Regions from separate parts of the Haloarcula sp. 1CSR25-25 genome, predicted to be linked through region 1. Evidence: riboswitches for the same ligand, from Rfam matches in the RefSeq annotation. Region 1 holds a riboswitch; the other holds the start of a gene.
The links. A riboswitch is a leader RNA that binds a small molecule or an ion and turns the genes downstream of it on or off. The one in region 1 is predicted to bind fluoride.
Positions count from the first base shown of each region.

Region 2: it holds a riboswitch for fluoride, as region 1 does, so the genes downstream of both, KZ498_RS18960 (CrcB family protein) here and KZ498_RS21630 (fluoride efflux transporter FluC) in region 1, are expected to answer to the same signal.

Region 1 is NZ_JAHYBW010000010.1:124,732-133,888, reverse strand. It holds gene KZ498_RS21640 (arsenic resistance protein) at 166-1,167, shown strand; gene KZ498_RS21635 (hypothetical protein) at 1,204-1,551, opposite strand; fluoride riboswitch at 1,736-1,800, shown strand; gene KZ498_RS21630 (fluoride efflux transporter FluC) at 1,851-2,222, shown strand; gene crcB (fluoride efflux transporter CrcB) at 2,222-2,563, shown strand; gene KZ498_RS21620 (pirin family protein) at 2,683-3,447, opposite strand; gene KZ498_RS21615 (DUF6610 family protein) at 3,528-4,529, opposite strand; gene KZ498_RS21610 (hypothetical protein) at 4,638-4,865, opposite strand; gene KZ498_RS21605 (hypothetical protein) at 4,931-6,091, opposite strand; gene KZ498_RS21600 (C2H2-type zinc finger protein) at 6,742-7,650, shown strand; gene KZ498_RS21595 (hypothetical protein) at 7,752-7,883, opposite strand; gene KZ498_RS21590 (DUF6166 domain-containing protein) at 7,883-8,569, opposite strand; gene KZ498_RS21585 (DUF6166 domain-containing protein) at 8,648-9,157, opposite strand, start outside.
Region 2 is NZ_JAHYBW010000007.1:224,709-233,865, forward strand. It holds gene KZ498_RS18930 (cation-translocating P-type ATPase) at 1-997, opposite strand, end outside; gene KZ498_RS18935 (cation diffusion facilitator family transporter) at 1,324-2,232, shown strand; gene KZ498_RS18940 (transposase) at 2,331-3,587, opposite strand; gene KZ498_RS18945 (CopG family ribbon-helix-helix protein) at 4,001-4,402, opposite strand; gene KZ498_RS18950 (hypothetical protein) at 4,504-5,274, shown strand; gene crcB (fluoride efflux transporter CrcB) at 5,314-5,691, opposite strand; gene KZ498_RS18960 (CrcB family protein) at 5,691-6,122, opposite strand; fluoride riboswitch at 6,130-6,254, opposite strand; gene KZ498_RS18965 (FAD-dependent oxidoreductase) at 6,409-6,972, shown strand; gene KZ498_RS18970 (ArsR family transcriptional regulator) at 7,091-7,453, shown strand; partial or broken gene KZ498_RS18975 (helicase-related protein) at 7,776-9,157, opposite strand, start outside.

The DNA of each region.
Region 1 (9,157 bases):
TCTCCACAGGGCAGCTGACTGGTTATGCCGACTCTGCGGGAGAACACTCGAAGAACTCTTACGACAGCTCGGTCACCGATGGGAACTTACGACTGCTCCTACCATCTCTACAAAACGAGGGTCGGATTGATTGATGTCGGTACTGGCCCCCCTCTCCGCTCATCTATGACCATACTCTCGAAACAGTGGATTCAGCACAATCAGGTCGCGATCTACGCCGTCGCCGTTCTCCTCGCGATTGGGGTCGGGCTTGGGCTCCCGAGTGCGAGTTCTGTGCTGGAACCGCTCATCAATCCTGTCTTAGCCGTACTGTTGTACGTCACGTTCCTCGAAATTCCATTTGTCCGGATTCGGCGGGCGTTCCGAAACGGCCGATTCATGGCGGCTGCACTTGGGATGAACTTCTTGGTCGTGCCGGTCGTCGTATTCGGCCTCACGCGGTTCCTCCCGCAAGAGCCAGTCATCCTCGTTGGCGCGTTCATGGTATTGCTGACGCCGTGTATCGACTACGTCATCACGTTCACTGAACTCGCCGGCGGTGACGCCGAACAGATCACGGCCGCGACGCCGGCACTGATGCTCATTCAGCTACTGTTGCTCCCGCTGTACCTCTGGCTGTTCATGGGACAGCAGGTGGCCGAGTTCATCGAGGCCGGGCCGTTCATCGAGGCGTTCGTCGTCATCATCGCGCTGCCACTGACGCTCGCGTGGGTGACCGAATACTGGGCGGAGCGCTCCAGCCGCGGTGCACAGTGGCAGGACACGATGGGGTGGTTGCCGGTCCCGATGATGGGGGCGACGCTGTTCGTCGTCATCGCCTCCCAGCTGCCGCGCGTGCAGGATTCGATCGGACAGATCGCGTCGGTCGTTCCTGTCTACGTGGCGTTCTTGGTCATTATGCCGCTACTTGGTCGATTCGTGGCGGGCGTGCTGGGAATGGAGGCTGGCGAGAGTCGAGCGCTCGTCTTCACCTCCGTCACGCGGAACTCGCTGGTCATTCTTCCGCTGGCGCTCGCGCTGCCGTCAGGCTATGCGCTCGCACCAGCGGTCGTCGTCACCCAGACGCTCGTCGAACTGACGGGGATGGTCGTCCTCACGCGAGTTGTCCCCACCTGGTTAGTGCCGGATTCGCCAAACCAGTTCTTTGATGTTGGGCAGAGTGACTGAGCTACGCTCTCCCGCGATCCAGACTATGGGCTTCGATCAGCGGAGCTCGTGGCGTTCGTCCGCAAAGCCAACCGAGACGAGGTACTCGAGGAACTCGTCGAACCGCTCGACGTCACTGGGCGTGTCGGTCGCAAGATGACGCGCCCACTCGATGGCCCACTGGAAGGCGGGATCTGTCCCGCCCTTGCCGTGTAGATACCACCACCGGGCTGCTTTGAGAACCACTATGGGATTCGTCGGCGGCTGCTCACCGGCGAGCCCACGGGTAATGGATTCGATTTTGTCGGGGACGTCGGCGGGATCGACCTCCGCTGATTGCGTGTTGTCGATATCGACGGGAATATCGTTGACCGATACGTTGTCGGGACTCTGTTGTTGACTCACTGGAAGTCACCTCTGAGAGCTTTCGAAGGAGCCCTCGCCCTCTCTGGGGGCACGAAAAACAGTCGAAACAGACGGCCTCTCCTGACAACTCTCAATGGTGATTTACGCCGAAGTCCTGTTTTCAGCAGTCATTCAATATTCTGGAGAACGGTGCGTTTATTTGTCCAATCACCGGAGACAGAAGTGAAACACGGGCGATGGAGTCCGCCTTCCCCAACCGCCGATACGGCTGATGACTCCTACTTTCGGCTCATCAGATGCTACGGAGACAACTCATTCGGCACGGGGAAGCGATCGTATTGATTGCACTTGGTGGCATCGTTGGTGCGAACCTTCGATACGCTGTCGGGGCAGCAGCGGGTGACGCACTCCTAGTCACACTCCTTGTCAATACCATCGGGAGCTTCGGACTCGGGTTACTCCTCTTTGATGCTCGAGCAGATGAGTTCCTCACGAAACGGCTGCGTTATGTCTTCGGAACGGGCTTCTTCGCCTCATTTACGACCTACAGCACGTTCGTGGCCGATATTGCGTTGACTGCACCGGAACTTGCCGTCCCCTATATTATCGCCAGTTACGCATCCGGGTTTGGTGGAGTCCTCGTCAGTCGAAAAATCGTAACCAGAACGTCTACAACTGCAATTCAGCCGCCGTCGCCGGGGGATGACTAATGGAGGTTCTGCTCATCAGTATTGGCGGGGCAGTTGGTGCAGTCCTACGCTATGTGGTTGGGCAGCTGATCGACAATACGTCGTTCCCATGGGCAACCCTCGTCGTAAACGCACTCGGGAGCTTCATCCTCGGTTCAGTCATTTTCGGGGTGAGTGATTCCGACATCCTCCTCTTGGTGAGTGTCGGATTCTGTGGGGCTTTCACGACATTCTCATCGTTTAGCTTTCAGACCGTTAGCCTCTGGGAGCAGGCCGAACAGAGAGCAGCATTCTTGAATGCGCTCGCCAATCTGACCGCGTCTCTGCTTGCCTTCGGGGTGGCGTGGGTTCTCATAGCCTAAGAACTGAGAAATCCCAGCTCACCATTCGGATCGGGATGATTGGGATGAGAATCGACCCCCATCTACGTCACGCCGGCGGGAGGTAGACGCTCTGCTTGCCGGCGATCTCTTCGGGTGTCTCAGCGGCCGATGGTGCCTTGGCGTGTAATCGGTGCGTCCGGATTGATGCTGAACGCGACGATAGTGGCGTCCTCGGTTGCAGTGACGGCCACGTCGTTGTCGCCGGTCACGAGTGCGCTCTCGGTGTACCCGACCGGCTCATCGCCGACCTCGACGGCCCCGTCGAAGACGTACAAGTAGGTGTGGCGGCCCGGTTGCGACGGAAGCGTGGTCGTGGCCCCGTCGACGAGGCGGCAGTCGTAGAAGTCGACGTCATTCCGAACGGACAGCGGGGCGTCGGTGCCCTCAGGACCGAACAGGTGACGCCACTCGCCGGCGATCGGGTCGGGAATCGGCTCGTGCTGGATGCCCGGTTCGAGGTCGAGGCTGTGCGGGCGCACGAAGATCTGGAGCATCCGCAGGGGCGGGTCGTCGGCCAGCGTCTCCTCGGCGTGCCAGAAGCCGCTGCCGGCGTTCATCACCATCAGATGGTCGGAATCAGTGACCAACTGGTTGCCCTGGCGGTCGTCGTGGCGCATCACGCCCTCGGGCACCCACGAGATGATCTCCTCGTTTTTGTGCTGGTGCATCCGGATCAGGGTTCCGGGGTCCATGAACGACTCGACGACGGTTGCCAGGGGCCCGTACCCGTGGTCGTCGTGATCGGGGACGGCGCGGCCGGGGAAGTTGAAGTGGATCCGGAACTTGCCCTGGTTTTGCGAGATGTCCGTTCGCGGCGCCGTGTAGATGCGAGATTCGGTCTGTGTGGAAGGCGACTCGTCCATTACCCTGTGTAGTCGCTCACCCGCTAAATGGGTTCTGCGCTCCGACCCCTGGCTTCCCGCTGAGTAGTGGATCGTGTCTCTCACGCCGGCGGCAAGTAGACACTCTGCTCGCCGGCGATTTCCTCGAGGTTGTTCCGGTGACGGTGGCTGAAGTAGCACTCGTAGCTGCAGTAGCCACAGATTGCGCCAGTATCGTATTCGGCGACATAGGGACCGCGCCGGGTTCGCCAGACGTTCGTTCCGCACTCGGTACAGGCCGCTTGCTCGAGGTCGGCAGGCCGCGGCCCTTCGTACTCGACGCCCAACCCGTCGTCTTGGGGTGTCGATTCGGGCCAGACACCGTGGGCCTCCCAGAACTCGCGGATGCGGGCGAGGCTGTGGCGCACGGTCTTTCGGACGGTGACGTGGTCGGCGTCGCGACCGCTGTCGTCCCAGCCGTCGGCCGTCCAGAACTCACCGAACTGCGCGCCTCGATGCAGTCCGTTCCAGTCGACGCCGACGATGTCGGCCGGTGGATCGTCCGTGAGTGTCGGCCGGGTCAGCTGTCGAATGGCGTCAAGTTGCTTCGGCGGACTCCCTCCGAGAATATGGACGTGTCGCCCTCTCCAATCAGCCGGGTCGGAGAACTCGTGGGCGAGGCGGTCGGCGTACCCGCGTGAATACCCGAGAACGATATCATCTGGAATCGCGTCGATCACTGCCTGGGATTTCGGGACGATGATGAGCTCGGCATCGGGAAAGCTGCCCTGAATCTCGCGAGCGGCAGCAATGTGGTCGTCGACGTGGGCGGGGTCGTAGACGTCGCCGATGACTCCGACCTGAGGCTCGTACTCGAAGAACCGATCGACGAACCGTTCCAGATCGGGGTTCCGGAAGTCGTTGTCCAACATTCCGACCGAGAGGGTGAGGTCCTGATACTGGTCTGCTTGATACCCACAGTCCTCTCGGAAACCAGGGAGATACCCGAGTCTGAAAGCGTCGAGCGCGAACGGGAGTCGATGAAGGAAGGCCACGAACTCTACCTGACGGGCAGCGGCGATTTGGCTGGCCGTGGGACTGCTGTGGCTCTTGAGAATGGACATGAATGCGACTCCGCGGGCTCCACACCCCGCACCCTTCCGGGGGTGGCTGACAAACCTTTGATTAACCAACAACTCCGGGAACCGGCGAGGTGCTGTGGGTTAACGGGGTTACTCTTCGTCCTCTGCCTCGCGGAGTTCAGCTGCCTTGCGCTCGAGTCGCTTCAGGATCGGCGTTCGATTCTGGTGAGCGTTCTCGTACGCGACGCAGTCCCGGAGCGTCTCCATATCAGGAATCGTCGCAATCCCGGCCTCGATCAGGCGATGATTCGGCGCTTCGAGGCGTTTCTCAGGCGGGAACCCGTCATCGCCTTCGTCGGTATCCGTAGACTGAGCCATCTCTGTTGGCCTCCACCCCTCGAGGGCGAGAGAAACAGACCGCCGACTACAGCCTCGTCGCGACGTCAGCCCATCGCGTCTTGGAACCGCTCACGGAGCGCATCCTCACGCTCCTCGAACTGGTCGACCTTCTCTTGCAGGTCGTCGCTGACGCGTTCAATGCTTGCGAGCGCCCGCTCGCCGGCGAGCGACGCCTGCGACCCGTCGTCGCCGTCCGCCTCCAGCTCCTCCTCGTAGGCACGCTCGACACGCTCGATGGTACCTTCTGGGTTGAACAGGATGTCGTTGGCCGTGCGAACGTAGCCGTCCAGCGATGCGCCCTCCTTGCCCTGGAAGAAGTGCGTGAGCGCGTACGTCGCCCCGGAATGTAGCGTCCACATATCGATCTCGACGGGTGAGGCCGCGTTGACCTCCGCATCACTCGCGGCGCGCTCGGCCAGGTAGTCCGGGAAGCCCAGCAGGCTGTAGAACTCCGTGACGGTGAACGGGAGCTCCGAGAAGTTGAGGTCGATATTCTGGGCGTCCCGGATGAACTCGAAGAGGTCGTCGGCGACGAGTTCGACCTGTGCGAGGATATCTTCCCACCAGGTCCGGAAGTTCCGGACGCCGCCGATGTGTTTGATGATCTCCTTGTCGGTGAGCGAGCGCATCGTGTTCGAGCAGTAGCCATCCTGAGCGAACCCTTCCACGTAGACGGCGTGCTCGCCGAAGAAGTCGTAGCCCGACGTGACGCCCATCGTGATCGGGTCCGACCGGCCGGGCAGGCGCACTTCGAGGCCGTCGAACATAATGTCCATGTGGACCTCGCCGCCGCCCCGGTAGCGCCGAATCTCGCCGAACATCACCTCGCCCAGCGGCGTCCCGTCGATGGTCTCCTCGCGGAGGACCTCTTCCAGGGGGCCGTAGACGTCGACCGGGTTGATGATCGAGTACGAGTCGGTCGGAATATGGAACAAGGAATCCGTTTCGGCGTCCTCCTCACGGGCCTGCTCTCGAGCGCGACTCGGCTCGACGAGCGCGTTGAACCGCTCCGTCTCGACCCACTCGTCGGTGTGCGGATTCTTGTAGGCCACGGTCGACTCGACGGCCTGCGGGAGGTCGCGGATCGCCTCAGCGAAGCTCACGGTGTCTTTGCCGCCGTGACGCTGACGATACCACTCGGGTAGTTCGGTGTCGGTACATCCATCGACGCCAGCGAAGATGGTTCTCGACTCTGGGTCTTTCATCTCAGTCACCTCGACGCAGGAACGCTCATCGACGGCCACCTGCATCGTCTCGCGCCCTGCGCCCCTCTGCCGGGCGAAACAACAACACCACGTTAACCAACACTGTACTAGGAAATGGCCGACTGTTGGCTAACGAAGGACGGAACTGCGGAAAGAGTGCCGGGTTCAAAACTGCCTGAAGACTGGTTATTGAAGCCGAATCTATTCCTGTGAGGCCTCTACCAATCCCGTCCGACTATTCAAATACCATGCCGGAGATAGCTCTGCAGTGACCTGTGAGCGAGCACGGATGCCCAGATTGTGAGCAGTCTTTTGATTCCCGTATAGGGCTGTCTGTCCATTACGCACAGGCCCACGAGGGGAGTCTTGCAGGATTTGAGTGTACCATCGAGGGCTGTCAGCGGGAATTCAAGCGAAGCGGAGACCGCGACGAACATGTTGAACAGCATCACGGTCTCGGTAGTGACGGTGCGACTTGCCCGACTTGTGGGAACACCTATGCTAGCCCTCGGGCAGTAGCGACTCACCACGCGACATCACATGGCGAGAGTATTGCTGGGTACGAGTGTCCGATTCAGTGGTGTGAACGCACGTTCGAAGACAGAGATCAACTCCAGCGGCATACCACGAATCATCCCAGACAGGAGGAGATGACAAGATGCCCTACCTGTGGGGAAATATTTGATAGTCGCCCTGGTATGCGACGTCATCATTATCACGCTCACGGAGAGTCGTTAACCGATAACGCAGTTTACGACTGCCCGATGGCTTGGTGTACCAACTCGTTCGCCCGCCGATCAGAGCTTACTGCCCATCTTTCTGACCATCCAACCGAGAGCGAAGCCGTAGATTGTCCGACTTGCGGACGAACCTTTGATGGCCATGCTGGATTGGGAGTCCATTTCAGAGCCACGGGCCACCGTCCAGATTTAGAACGCCAGACTCAGAGGCGTCTGATCGGACTGTTACTCGGTGATGGCTGTGTCAGCGCACAACCAGACGGGAAGATGCATCAGTTCGTACTTTGCTTGGTGAATCAGGAGTTCTTGAAGTGGGTCGATGAGCAGTTGGGGTGGTTTTCGACGGGTGTTGTTCAAAGCTTATCGCCCGACGAATCTGCGGCGACCAGTGGGCTGGAGAAGGCTACTGATGACCCCGACAACTACCAAGCAGTCTATCGGCTCACCTCTCACACTCATCCGTTTTGTGACCGGCTCCGTCGCCGATTCTATCCGAACGGGGAGAAAACGTTGCCCTCCGATCTATCGCTTACACCAGAGATGGCTCGTATGTGGTACGTTTCAGATGGAGGACTCGGGCATAATTATTCCACCAGCGGCAGCGCCACCGTACGGCTTCACAGCGTGACCTACGATCTGGAGTCTATGGCCGACCTATTCCGCGAACACGGATTCAATCCCGTTGTTGGACAGAATCTTCTCCGGTTCAACGAATCGGACGCGGATGCCTTGTTAGAGTGGATGGGCTCTGCACCCCCTGGATTCGAACATAAGTGGGAGCGTGCTTCCTCAGCAGCAGTGACGTACGGCGAACAGTGACCGCCCATGTCCATCGCGATGAATGGGACACGAGCACCCCTCGGGAGTGCGCGTGTACTGGAACCCGGTACCCCGCCGCTGGCCGGGAGAACGTGTCTGAGTCACGAGTCGGTGCCGTCAGTCTGCTCTTGCCGGTCGTTGTACCGCTCCAGTTCGCGACCGATTTTCTCGAGCGCCTCGACCCCGCGTTCGAGCAGCTGGTGGGTGGCTCGTGACAGCCGAATTGTCTCCATCAGCACTCCCCCTCCGGTGGCTCGATGAGGTTGTTGCTCTCGTCGGCCAGGGCCCGGATGGCCTGCTCGACATCGGCATCGTCCGAAACCGTCCGGCTCGCTAGGGGTGCTGGGTAGGCGCGATCGCCCTGACTACAGAGGACGGCCAGCCAGCCGTCGGTCCCCTCGCTGAGCACGATGTAGTGGTCGCGATCAGCCCGCTGGAAGACTCGCCGGTCAGGGCGAGTGACCGTTCGCCAGTTCTCGGGGAGTGTCGGTGACGGCCCCCCGCCGTCGGGAAGGGCGACGACGTCGTCGGCGATCGTCGCCATCGCCGCGTCGATTTCTTCGCCGGTGAGGTGCCAGCACGCCGCCGGGCCGTCACACTCGAGCTGGCTGATCACGCAATTCTGGAACCCGATGTAGTGTTCTTTCGCGACCTGGGCGTCGTTGTAGTAGTCGAGGAGGAGCCCACAGGCGAGCTGTGCGGGCCCGCTTCCAGCGTATCCCCACTCGAAGCCTGTCGGGCTGTGGTTGACCAGATCGAGACTTCGATCAGGAGTGAGACGCTGGTGTTCGGAGAGATTCAGAATGACGGCCTGGCCGTCGATGCGAAAGCCGACGTATTCGACGGAGTCGTCGCGACGGTTAGCGAGCGCTTCTGTCTGGACTACGTTCGACGTGGGGCGTCGTGCGTTCCCGTTCATCGGTACGTTGCGGGAGTGGTGACCCCCGCACCCCTCTCGGGGGTTCTACAAACAGAGCCGGAAACGCCCTCACCGTCCCTACTGGCTAGCTGCGGGGAACTCGAACCCGCCGGTGTCGGTCTGTGACTCCTCCGAGTCGGTAGTTTCTGATTGGACTGCCTGGCGGGCGTCTTCCAGTTCCTCGCGGCGGTCGTCGACGCTCTGGTGGATGCTGATGTCGTGCTGCTCGCAGAGCGCCCGCTCGACGGCGAAGGTCATCTCGTCGAAATCGACCGCCGTGATGTCGACGTCCTCCGGTGAGGGCGTCTCATCAGCCACGTCGATGTCTCGCGACCAGGTATCGGCCGAAATGTCGCTGGTCGGGAGCCGCCACTCGTCACCCTCGAGCTCTTCACGCAGGTACTGCGCGAACTCCTTGTAGTGGTCGAGCGCGATGTTCTTCGTCGCTGAATCGGCCAGCAGCGCGATCGCGAGTTGATCGATGCGGGCCTCGTCAGCCTGTGGTCCCCAGTCGAACCCGCCAGGGGCGCGGCGTAGGACGTGGAGGTGCTTGTCCAGCACGTCGCCATCGGGCGTGTACACCAGCTG
Region 2 (9,157 bases), on a different contig from region 1:
CGTCAGTAACCCGCGAGATGGTGAGGTCCGTCAGGCGGTCCATCGCCCGCTGTTTGCTCAGTGATTCGTAGAAGATCGCAGCGACCACACTCGCGGCAACCACGATCGTCAGGTCGTAGAAGACGTCGATCCGACCGAGGAGAAACGCGATCGTGCTGTATACGTAGGCACTCACGACGAGGAGTGCGACGAGCAGGTCCGTGTTCGGCTGTTGCATCTTCAGACTGACATACGCACCCTGTAAGAGCGGAAGGCCGGTGAACACCAGGACCACACCCGTCAGGACGAGAAAGAGCGGCAGGATCAACAGGCCATCTCCACCGCCGAGCCCAGACGCACTCGCGTACATGTCCAGCGTCCCATCGCCGAAGAACGACGAGAGCTGCGCTGGATAGAGGAGCACCGCGTACGGCAGGAGCATGAACGTCCCGAAAATAACGCCCGCAGCGTAGCGAAACCCGAGCACCTCGTCGATGTCTCGGCCACCCGTCTCGTCTTGCCGCCGCGACTGGCCGACGACAGTCATCGGACCATCACTGCCACCGTCACGACGCGTTGCCGTATAGCCCAGCGGACTAAGCGCGTCACAGAGAGCGTCCGCCGAGATGCTCGTGGGATCGTACTCGAGGCGAATCGTCTCGGTTACGTAGCTCGCTGTAGCGTCAGTGACTCCCGTACAGTCTTCGGCAATCGACTCCAGATAGGTTTCACACGTCGCACAGTGCATCCCCTCTACTTGGAGAAATACCCGTGACTCGGCCCGCTCTCCGTGGGTGTCTGTTTCGGATTCACCAGCGTCATCGTCAGCGCCGGGCGCGCCCGTGGGTTCGTGTGTCGTCTCCGGGCGACTGGAATGCTCCTCGTCACCGAGGACGCGCTGGACGTCCCGACACCCGGTAGAACAGTAGACGCCGCCGTCTTCATCCGCGACTCGGTCATTGGGGACAGCGCCACCACAGAGCGCGCACGTGGCAGGTGATGAATAAGATGGAGACATAGCTGATCACCACCGGTGAGAAGAGGTACAGCCTCGACCGCGGAACGTGGATACCGACATCAGTCGAACGGCCATTACTGGGGGTACAGATGCATCGATATTAATGCTGTTCGGAGAGAGCGGTGCAGTCGCTCGAGGTCCTAGTGGGCTCGGGTTAGGATAACGTTGGGTCAACTATCTATTGCATAGGTAGGTACAGTTATATAATGAGTCTCTTGGTTACCCGTTGACTCTCAACGCACCGTGAAAAGTTTAGATTGAATCAAAAACTCGATTATTCGCGCCTAATGAGGCCTCTTATGTGGATGTAGCAGTATCGCTATATTATGGCGGATTCACGTGTAGCCTTTCTCAAAGTCTCTTGGGCAAATGTTCTGTTAAATGCTCTCAAAATTGGTGTCGAGGGGGCACTCGGGATCCTCACAGGAAGTCTCGCCCTTACTGCCGACGCAGCGCACTCCGTTGCAGACCTCCTTGCAAGCGGTGTCGTCTTGATCTGGGGCCGGTCCGTCTATGAGGATGCAGACCAGTCACACCCCCACGGACACAACCGATTCGAACCCCTCTCCGCGCTCTTCGTCGGTGGCATGCTCGTTCTCCTCGGACTCAAACTGCTGTACGATGCGGGTCACTCAATTCTAACTGGAGTGACCGCTGAGTACAGTATTTGGCTTATTATCGGGCTCCTGTTTGCACTCGGTGATATGTACGTCTGTTACTGGTATACCCAATACAAGAATCAGGAACTCCAGCTCCCGAGCCTCCGCGCGCTTGCTGCGGACAGTCTTAACGATCTCTATACGACTGGTGCGGCTCTGGTGGGTGTCCTCGGTATGGCAGTTGGTTACCCAGTTTTTGACCCGATTGCAGGCGGCATCGTGAGTCTACTCGTTATCCACCAAGGCGTAGATATCTCGCGAGAGAATATTCAGTATCTCGCCGATAGCGCTCCTCCGGAATCAGAACAGGAAGAGATCAAGGAGCGCATCCGGGAACACTCTGCTGTTCGTGGTATTCACGATTTTGTCGCGTACTACTCTGGGCACATGATCGAAGTCGAGTTTCACGCCGAAGTCGATCAAGAACTATCGGTGGTCGAAGCACATGACGTTGAATCAGAACTCCGCCGGCGCGTCCGTGAAATCGAGCCAGTCGCTGATGTCCACGTCCACCTGGATCCGGCAGGGCTCGGAGAGTGGAAAGACGCGGATGAATCAACCACCTCTCCCGCATGAACGACCCTCGATACGGCAAACTGCAGGCTCTCTCCCTGAACTAAAACACTTGACATCCTCCTCCGGCTAAAGCCGGAGGAATCCCGAGCGTTGGGATATTAGGGTTTGCAGACTCCCTGTTCTCTCGTGTTGAACGACCCGCTCTCGCGGTCGAACAGGAAGACTCCGGGCTGTGCCAACCAGCCGTTACTCATATCCCCGGTTGGGGGACTCTGAGTTATCTTTCGTCGGATATTCACCGCACCATTCACGTCTGCGTTCATCGTCGTCTCACACGACGAACAGACGTACAGACCACGCTCCACACGGTTGCTATCCCGAATCTGCCCGCAACACGAACACGTCTTACTCGTGTTCTCCTCATCTACACGGTCAACAAGGATTCCGTGTTCATCGGCCTTGTATTCAAGTAGATTCGTGAAGCGGTCGAACTCCCAGCCGTGCAACTTCTTGTTCCCCGACGCACCCCAATTCCGCGAGTCACCGTTCTCATCCTCGCGGATGTCACTGAGATCGCCAACCGCGATTTTCGCCACACCTTCTTCGACACACCGCTCAACGATGTGCTTCGAGAGGGTATGGAGGAAGTGGTCTTTGCGTCGGGAGAGTTTCTGCCGAGCCTTCAACGCACGCTTCGACGGCCCGTTCTCGCCTTCGGTCTGGTACTCCTCGAGAGTGAAGTAGTGCTTGTCCTCTTTCAGCACGTTCCCCGGATACAACTCACTCGCGCCGTCTTCGTAGTCGATGGCGAGATAGTTGCTGATTCCGAGGTCGATACCCGCTGTCTTGTCACCGGGTGCGTCTTCGACGGGAATCTCTTTCTTACAGACGAGGTGGAGTTCCCACTCGTCGCCGTTCCAGACGCCACGCACTTGCTGGATGTTCTCAACTTCCACGTCGGGGCGAGTTTCGTACTCCACGAGGATGAAGTCAGACCGACTCTCTTTCAGATTGAAGCCTTCCGAGAGGCGAAGTTGGCCGTGTTTGTCGTCGTGCTTGATGGCCCGTTTCTTCCACGTCACGGTAGAGCGTGGGTGGTCGTCGCCACGTTTCCGGTATCCCGGTGGGTTGTTGCCGTTGTCGGAGTTGTACCAGCCGGTGAACGCCTCAGCAAGTTCTTCGAGAACTCGCTGACTTGACTGAGAATGCAGGTCACTGTAGCGTTCGTGGTCTTTCAACTCCGACTTCAGTTCGGCTTCGTCGGGTATCTCACCGTCGTCGTCCCACCGTTGTTGGATGTAGTAGCGTCCGACGTTCCACAGTTTGGATGCTGAGAACCCGCATTGGTCGAGATCGTCACGAACCTGCTGGTGGTTCGTGATACGGGCGACGTAGGTGCGGGTTGTTTCCAACATCGAACTGTCCTCATAACACGTTATGAGAGATTTCTTATTAAAACCACCGACCGGGTGTGGAATATCCGGCTGGAATGTCGTCGGTGGATTGTCGGTCAGAATGTCGGATTTATCCCGCGCCTAAAGGCGCGGGTATTCTCCTTGTTCTTTATAACCCGGTCCCCGATCCAGTAGAGTCTCCATCGCGCCGAATCTCTGTAGCGCCGGTGATGCATCGCCTCGTGTGTCATACGCATCTATTGACTCTCCGTCTCCTCATCACCAAGGACGAGATAGACATCCCGGTTGCCCATACAGCAGAAGACAACATTGTCTTCGCCTTACGCGGTCGTCGGAGACAGTCCATCGCAACGTACGCATATGAGAGACACGTATCCATAGGAGTGCTGATTGGAGCAGACGACTCAGTCGCTCTATTCCGTGGAGAGTTCCGGTTGGAGGAACATGACGTTCACGCGGCCGACGGCGTCGAAATCTCGGAGTCGGTACACTAACTCCCGGATTCGAGCTGCGGGTCCCTGACAGAAAACCGTCTCAAGACACCACTCCCCGTGGTGCATATGTTGTGTGGTGCCGATGACGTCCTCGAATTCATGCTGGACGGTATGGAGTTCGCCGATGACGAGTGTGTGCTCGTAATCGAATGCCAGTGCTGCGACTGCGGGGCCTTCTAATCCTTCGAGCTCTGTGTGGCGCTCGATGTATTCGTGAATCGCCTCGCGGACGGCACGGGAGCGTGATTCTAATCCTTCGTCTTGCCACGTCGTATCGAACGATTCGAGAACCTCTTGCGGAATGTTCAAACTCGTTCTCATATCTAAGCCATAGACGGCGCTCCTCAAGAGTGTCATTATTACGAACTCCCGAATCGGGTCATAACAACCCCTATGAGTCATCCAGTACCCCTATCGAGTAGATGGCAAACGGAATTCTCGGGCTTGCACTCGGGGCCAGTGCCCTCGGTCTCACTCACGGGCTCGCCCCAGGCCACGGATGGGCGATAGCAGCGAGTTACGCGCTCGACAAACAGAACAAATGGTTCTATGCCGCCGCATCGAGCCTCATTCTCGGAATCGGACATCTCATCAGTAGCATCGCAATGGTAATCGTCTACTTCTGGGCGATCTCGTACTTCGATCTCACCCAGATCGGCTGGATGAACTACGTCGCGGGTGGACTCCTTATCCTCCTCGGAATCTGGCAGTACTTTAATGGCCACGAACACACTGCCCCGAACCACGATGAGAATCATCACGACCACGAACACGATCATTCGCACAATTATGATCACGCGCACGACCACGAGGAACACGCAGGCTGGTTCACCCGCATTCGACGCGCACTCCCGTTCGTCGGCGGTTCCAACCACTCTCACGCACACGAGAACGCAGATGAAGCGGCGGATCAGGGTCTCTACGGAATGGTGGCCCTCGCGTTCGCCCTCGGCTTTACTCACAACGAGGAGTTCGACATCATCGCCATCTGTACGGGGTCATCCTATTGTCTAGAGCTCATGCTTCTCTACTCGGTCGCCGTCATCGTTTCGCTCGTCGGGGTGACGCTCCTCCTCGTGGCTGGCTACGAGCGCTACGAAGATAGGCTCGAAGAGTACGCTGAACACCTGCCCGCATTCACGGCAGCGATCCTCATCGTGATGGGCATCGGGTTCATCCTCGGTATCTTTTGACCACAATCGAGGCAGAATTTCAGAATCCATCATATTTCATTACCATCTCGGGTAGGCGGCAATCACGTGGACAAGCAGCCACGCTAGGCCAAGCGCGACCAATGCACCGAGAAGATTCCCGACCGCGTTCGTGATCGCCCACGACCGTTCGCCCGTCTCCCAGAGCCGGACCGTCTCGAACGAGAACGAGGAAAACGTCGTGAACGAGCCACACGCACCCACTCCGACGAACAGGACCACAGTATTGGTGACGTCGAGAAACGTGACGATGCCGAGGACGAAACTCCCGACGACGTTCACGGTGAACGTCCCAAGCGGAAACGCGTCGGCGTCGACGTACTCGCTCACGAGATGGCGACAGAGCGCACCGATTGCACCGCCGGTACCGACGAGGTGCGCCGGGTCGAGTTGCACCATTACGTGTCACCCCCATCGACGGCTCGGGCAAGTTCCCGGCCCAGGAGGACGCCGAGAAATCCGAGTCCATAGGTCGCGAACACGTTCAGCAGCATCCAGTTCAGTGACCCCGTCTGGACTGTTTGAACGGCAAAGGTACTGTAGGTCGTAAACGACGAGAGAAAGCCCGTTCCGACGACGACCTGGGTCTGCTCGGCGAGGACGCCGGCATAGATTGCCTCGTACAGGATGAATCCCAACACGAAACTCCCGAGAACATTCACTACCAGCGTTGCCTGAAGTCCGGAGAACACCATTTCTGAGACGTATCGAAGGTTCGAGCCAGCGAATCCGCCGATGCCGATGAGCACGAGCAACTCGATCGTGCTCAGAATCCGAGTTCTTCGTGTGGATGCGTCCGCTGTCGCCGGAAAGGGGTCGTCGTCGGTCATGGATGCTGATGGAAAAGGAGTCATCAGCCGGCGTTCACGAGACCGCTGGTCTCGTGGGCTCGCCGGAACCGCGCGCGGTTCCGGCGGCGTTTCCGGCGGTTGCGTCAGGCGGACCCCATCGCCCGTATCTACTCCATATCCGTTTCACCGTTTCTTAGAAGTTTCGAGTTCACCAGACAAATAAAGCGGCGACATTACTAGCTACATCGCCGGTCGGATGAACGAGGAGAAACTGCATCTTCAATGAGGCCCACCATTATGTGCAAGGGGAGAGTAGCTCGGACGTATGTCACAGGTTGCAGTGATCGGCGGCGGCCCGGCCGGACTCAGCGCGGCGCTATTCACGGCGAAGAACGGGCTCGACACCGTGGCGTTCGATACGGACCAGACGTGGATGCACAAGGCCCACTTGTTCAATTATCTCGGCATCGAATCGATCGACGGTGACGAATTCATGGACTGCTCACGCGACCAAGTCGATGCATTCGATGTGGACCGACACCAGGGAGAACAGGTCACGGCTGTCGAGCAGGACGAAAGCGGCGATGGATTCACGATCACGACGGATGACGACGAATATCAAGCCGACTATGTCGTCCTCGCGACGGGCGCGAAGCGTGATCTCGCAGAGGAGCTCGGCTGTGCGTTTACTGATGAAGACGTGGTCGACGTCGAGGTAACGATGGAAACCAGTGTTACGGACGCCTATGCAACGGGAGCGATGGTAAGGGCTGAAGAATGGCAGGCGGTGATTTCAGCTGGAGACGGAGCTGCGGCCGCCCTGAATATCCTCACCAAGGAGAAAGGCGAGCACTTCCACGACTTCGACACGCCGGCAGACGCTGAGTGAGACTACGAGACCCGAGGCATACCAGAAATCCATATCATCCACACCCATTCGCTCGCACAACAGATCCGTATATCGGATACCACTGATCATGTATTCGGGATTGATCCATCCGGTCAGTATGCCCTCTATCGACGACACGACGCGCGCGAATATCATCGGGACGATCGTCGGTCATCCGAAAGGCGCGCCCTCGAAGAAGGAACTCGAATACTACAACCCGAGTATCGCAGCGTCGACGCTCACCGACCACCTCATCCGGCTGGAGGAAGTGGGACTGATCGAGGCCATCGAACGAGATCGTGAAGGGCTCGAACGGGGTCAGCCGTACCGGTTCTTTCAGCTCACCGACGCCGCCCGCGAGCTGTTCGACCGGAACAACCTCTTCGAGCCCGGCGCATACCGAGAGCTGTTCGCCGAAGTCGAGAAAACAGACGAAATCAAGACCGCCGAAGACGTCGACCGTCCGAACAGACAGAACTGATACTCACCTCGGGGCATACGTTTTACCGGACTGCGAGCGCGACATCCGGGATATTTCGAAAGCATACCCAGGGCAAAACAACCGAGAAAGATCTGACGCTGTTTCGATTCAGAACAGATGAATCGTAACAGAAGGCACGCATCAATTCCATCCTCCAAAATTGTCGCTCGCCTTAAGCCCGACAGCGATGGTGGTGTCGACGGGGTCGTCGTTTGTAATCAGGTCAAAAATGCTGGAGAAATAATCACTCCTACGTCACGATAGTTGGCTTTTCAAACACACATCATACCCACGCGATCAAAACATTTGAATTGGTATTTGATTAGACCGGGAGAGCAAAGCAAACGTTCTCCACCTCTGGCGCAAGTGAGATGACCCGAGCCTTCCGCTGCAATTCTTGGCGACGGTCTTCGATACGCTGCTCAAGTTTGTTGAGCCGTTCTTGTTGACCACGGATCGCGATGTCCATATTCGACCCGGCCTCTGCTTTCCGCTCATAGTTCTCGATGAACTCCTCGATCCGCTGTCGTTCAGCCTCCGCATACTCCTCGAGGTCATCCAGTTCTTGCTGGGTCTCCTCTCGGCGGCGCTCGTGTAGTTTCTCTCTTAAAGAAGTCACCTGCTGGCTGATATACCGGTCAGCGGCTTCTCGCAGCTGATCCTGACTCTGTATCAGCGATCGCACACGGTCAGCGTCGGGCGACCCTTTGATACTGTCACCCTGAACAATACGCTGACCCATCCGCTGCCGGGGATCTTGATGCCGAGCATCGACATACACAGGGATCATATCTTCCCGGATGACCTCGCCCGTCCCGTCCTCGAACGTCACGCGGTAGTTGTATGCAATCCCCGGCTCGTCGACGAACGGGAGGAGCTTTAGCCCAACATCGCCGTGCTCACTATCCAGGATTTGCTGCATAAGCCGCTGGACCAGATCATCATCGGGTGAGACGTAATCGATACCATCGTGGTCCATAGCGAAGTCTCGGCTGAAGGTGAATGGCCCGTACTCCTCGTCCGTCCCTTGCCGTAGGGAGCGTGGCAGCTGTGCCCTGTAGAGATTGCTCCCGACCTTCTCGACGTCGCCACCGAGCGCCTCGACGCCGCGTTCGACGAACTCGTGGATGTCGGCCTCCGTCCCGTAGACGTCCTCGGACTCGTCCATCACCTCCTGAATCTTCTCTCGGCTCTCCTGATCGAACGTACTCGTATCGATGAGGCTGCGTTCGTACCACTCCTGGAGCGTGCGTTGACGCTCGTCGATGAGCTCCTCGAGTTCCTCCTTGGTAGCACTCGCCGGTTCCTCGTTCTGGATGGACTCCATGATGAGCGAGTCGACGTTGATTTCGTCGAGCATCCCCAACACGTCCGCCGTGTTGCCGAGTTTGCCGCGGATGTTCTCGACCTTGTTCTGGAGCATGTCGAAGATCTCGCCCTCGCGAGTGTCCTCGAACGTGAAGTTCCAGACCTTGACCTCCTTGTCCTGGCCGTAGCGGTGGAGCCGGCCGATGCGCTGCTCCAGGCGGTTCGGGTTCCACGGCAGTTCGTAGTTCACCATGATGTGGCAACTGTGCTGAAGGTCAATCCCCTCGCTCGCTGCGTCGGTCGCAAACAGCAGCCTGGACTGGCCGTGGTTGAACTCCTCCTCGATGCGGGCGCGTTCCTCCTTGTCGACGTCACCGTGGATGACGAGGATCTCGT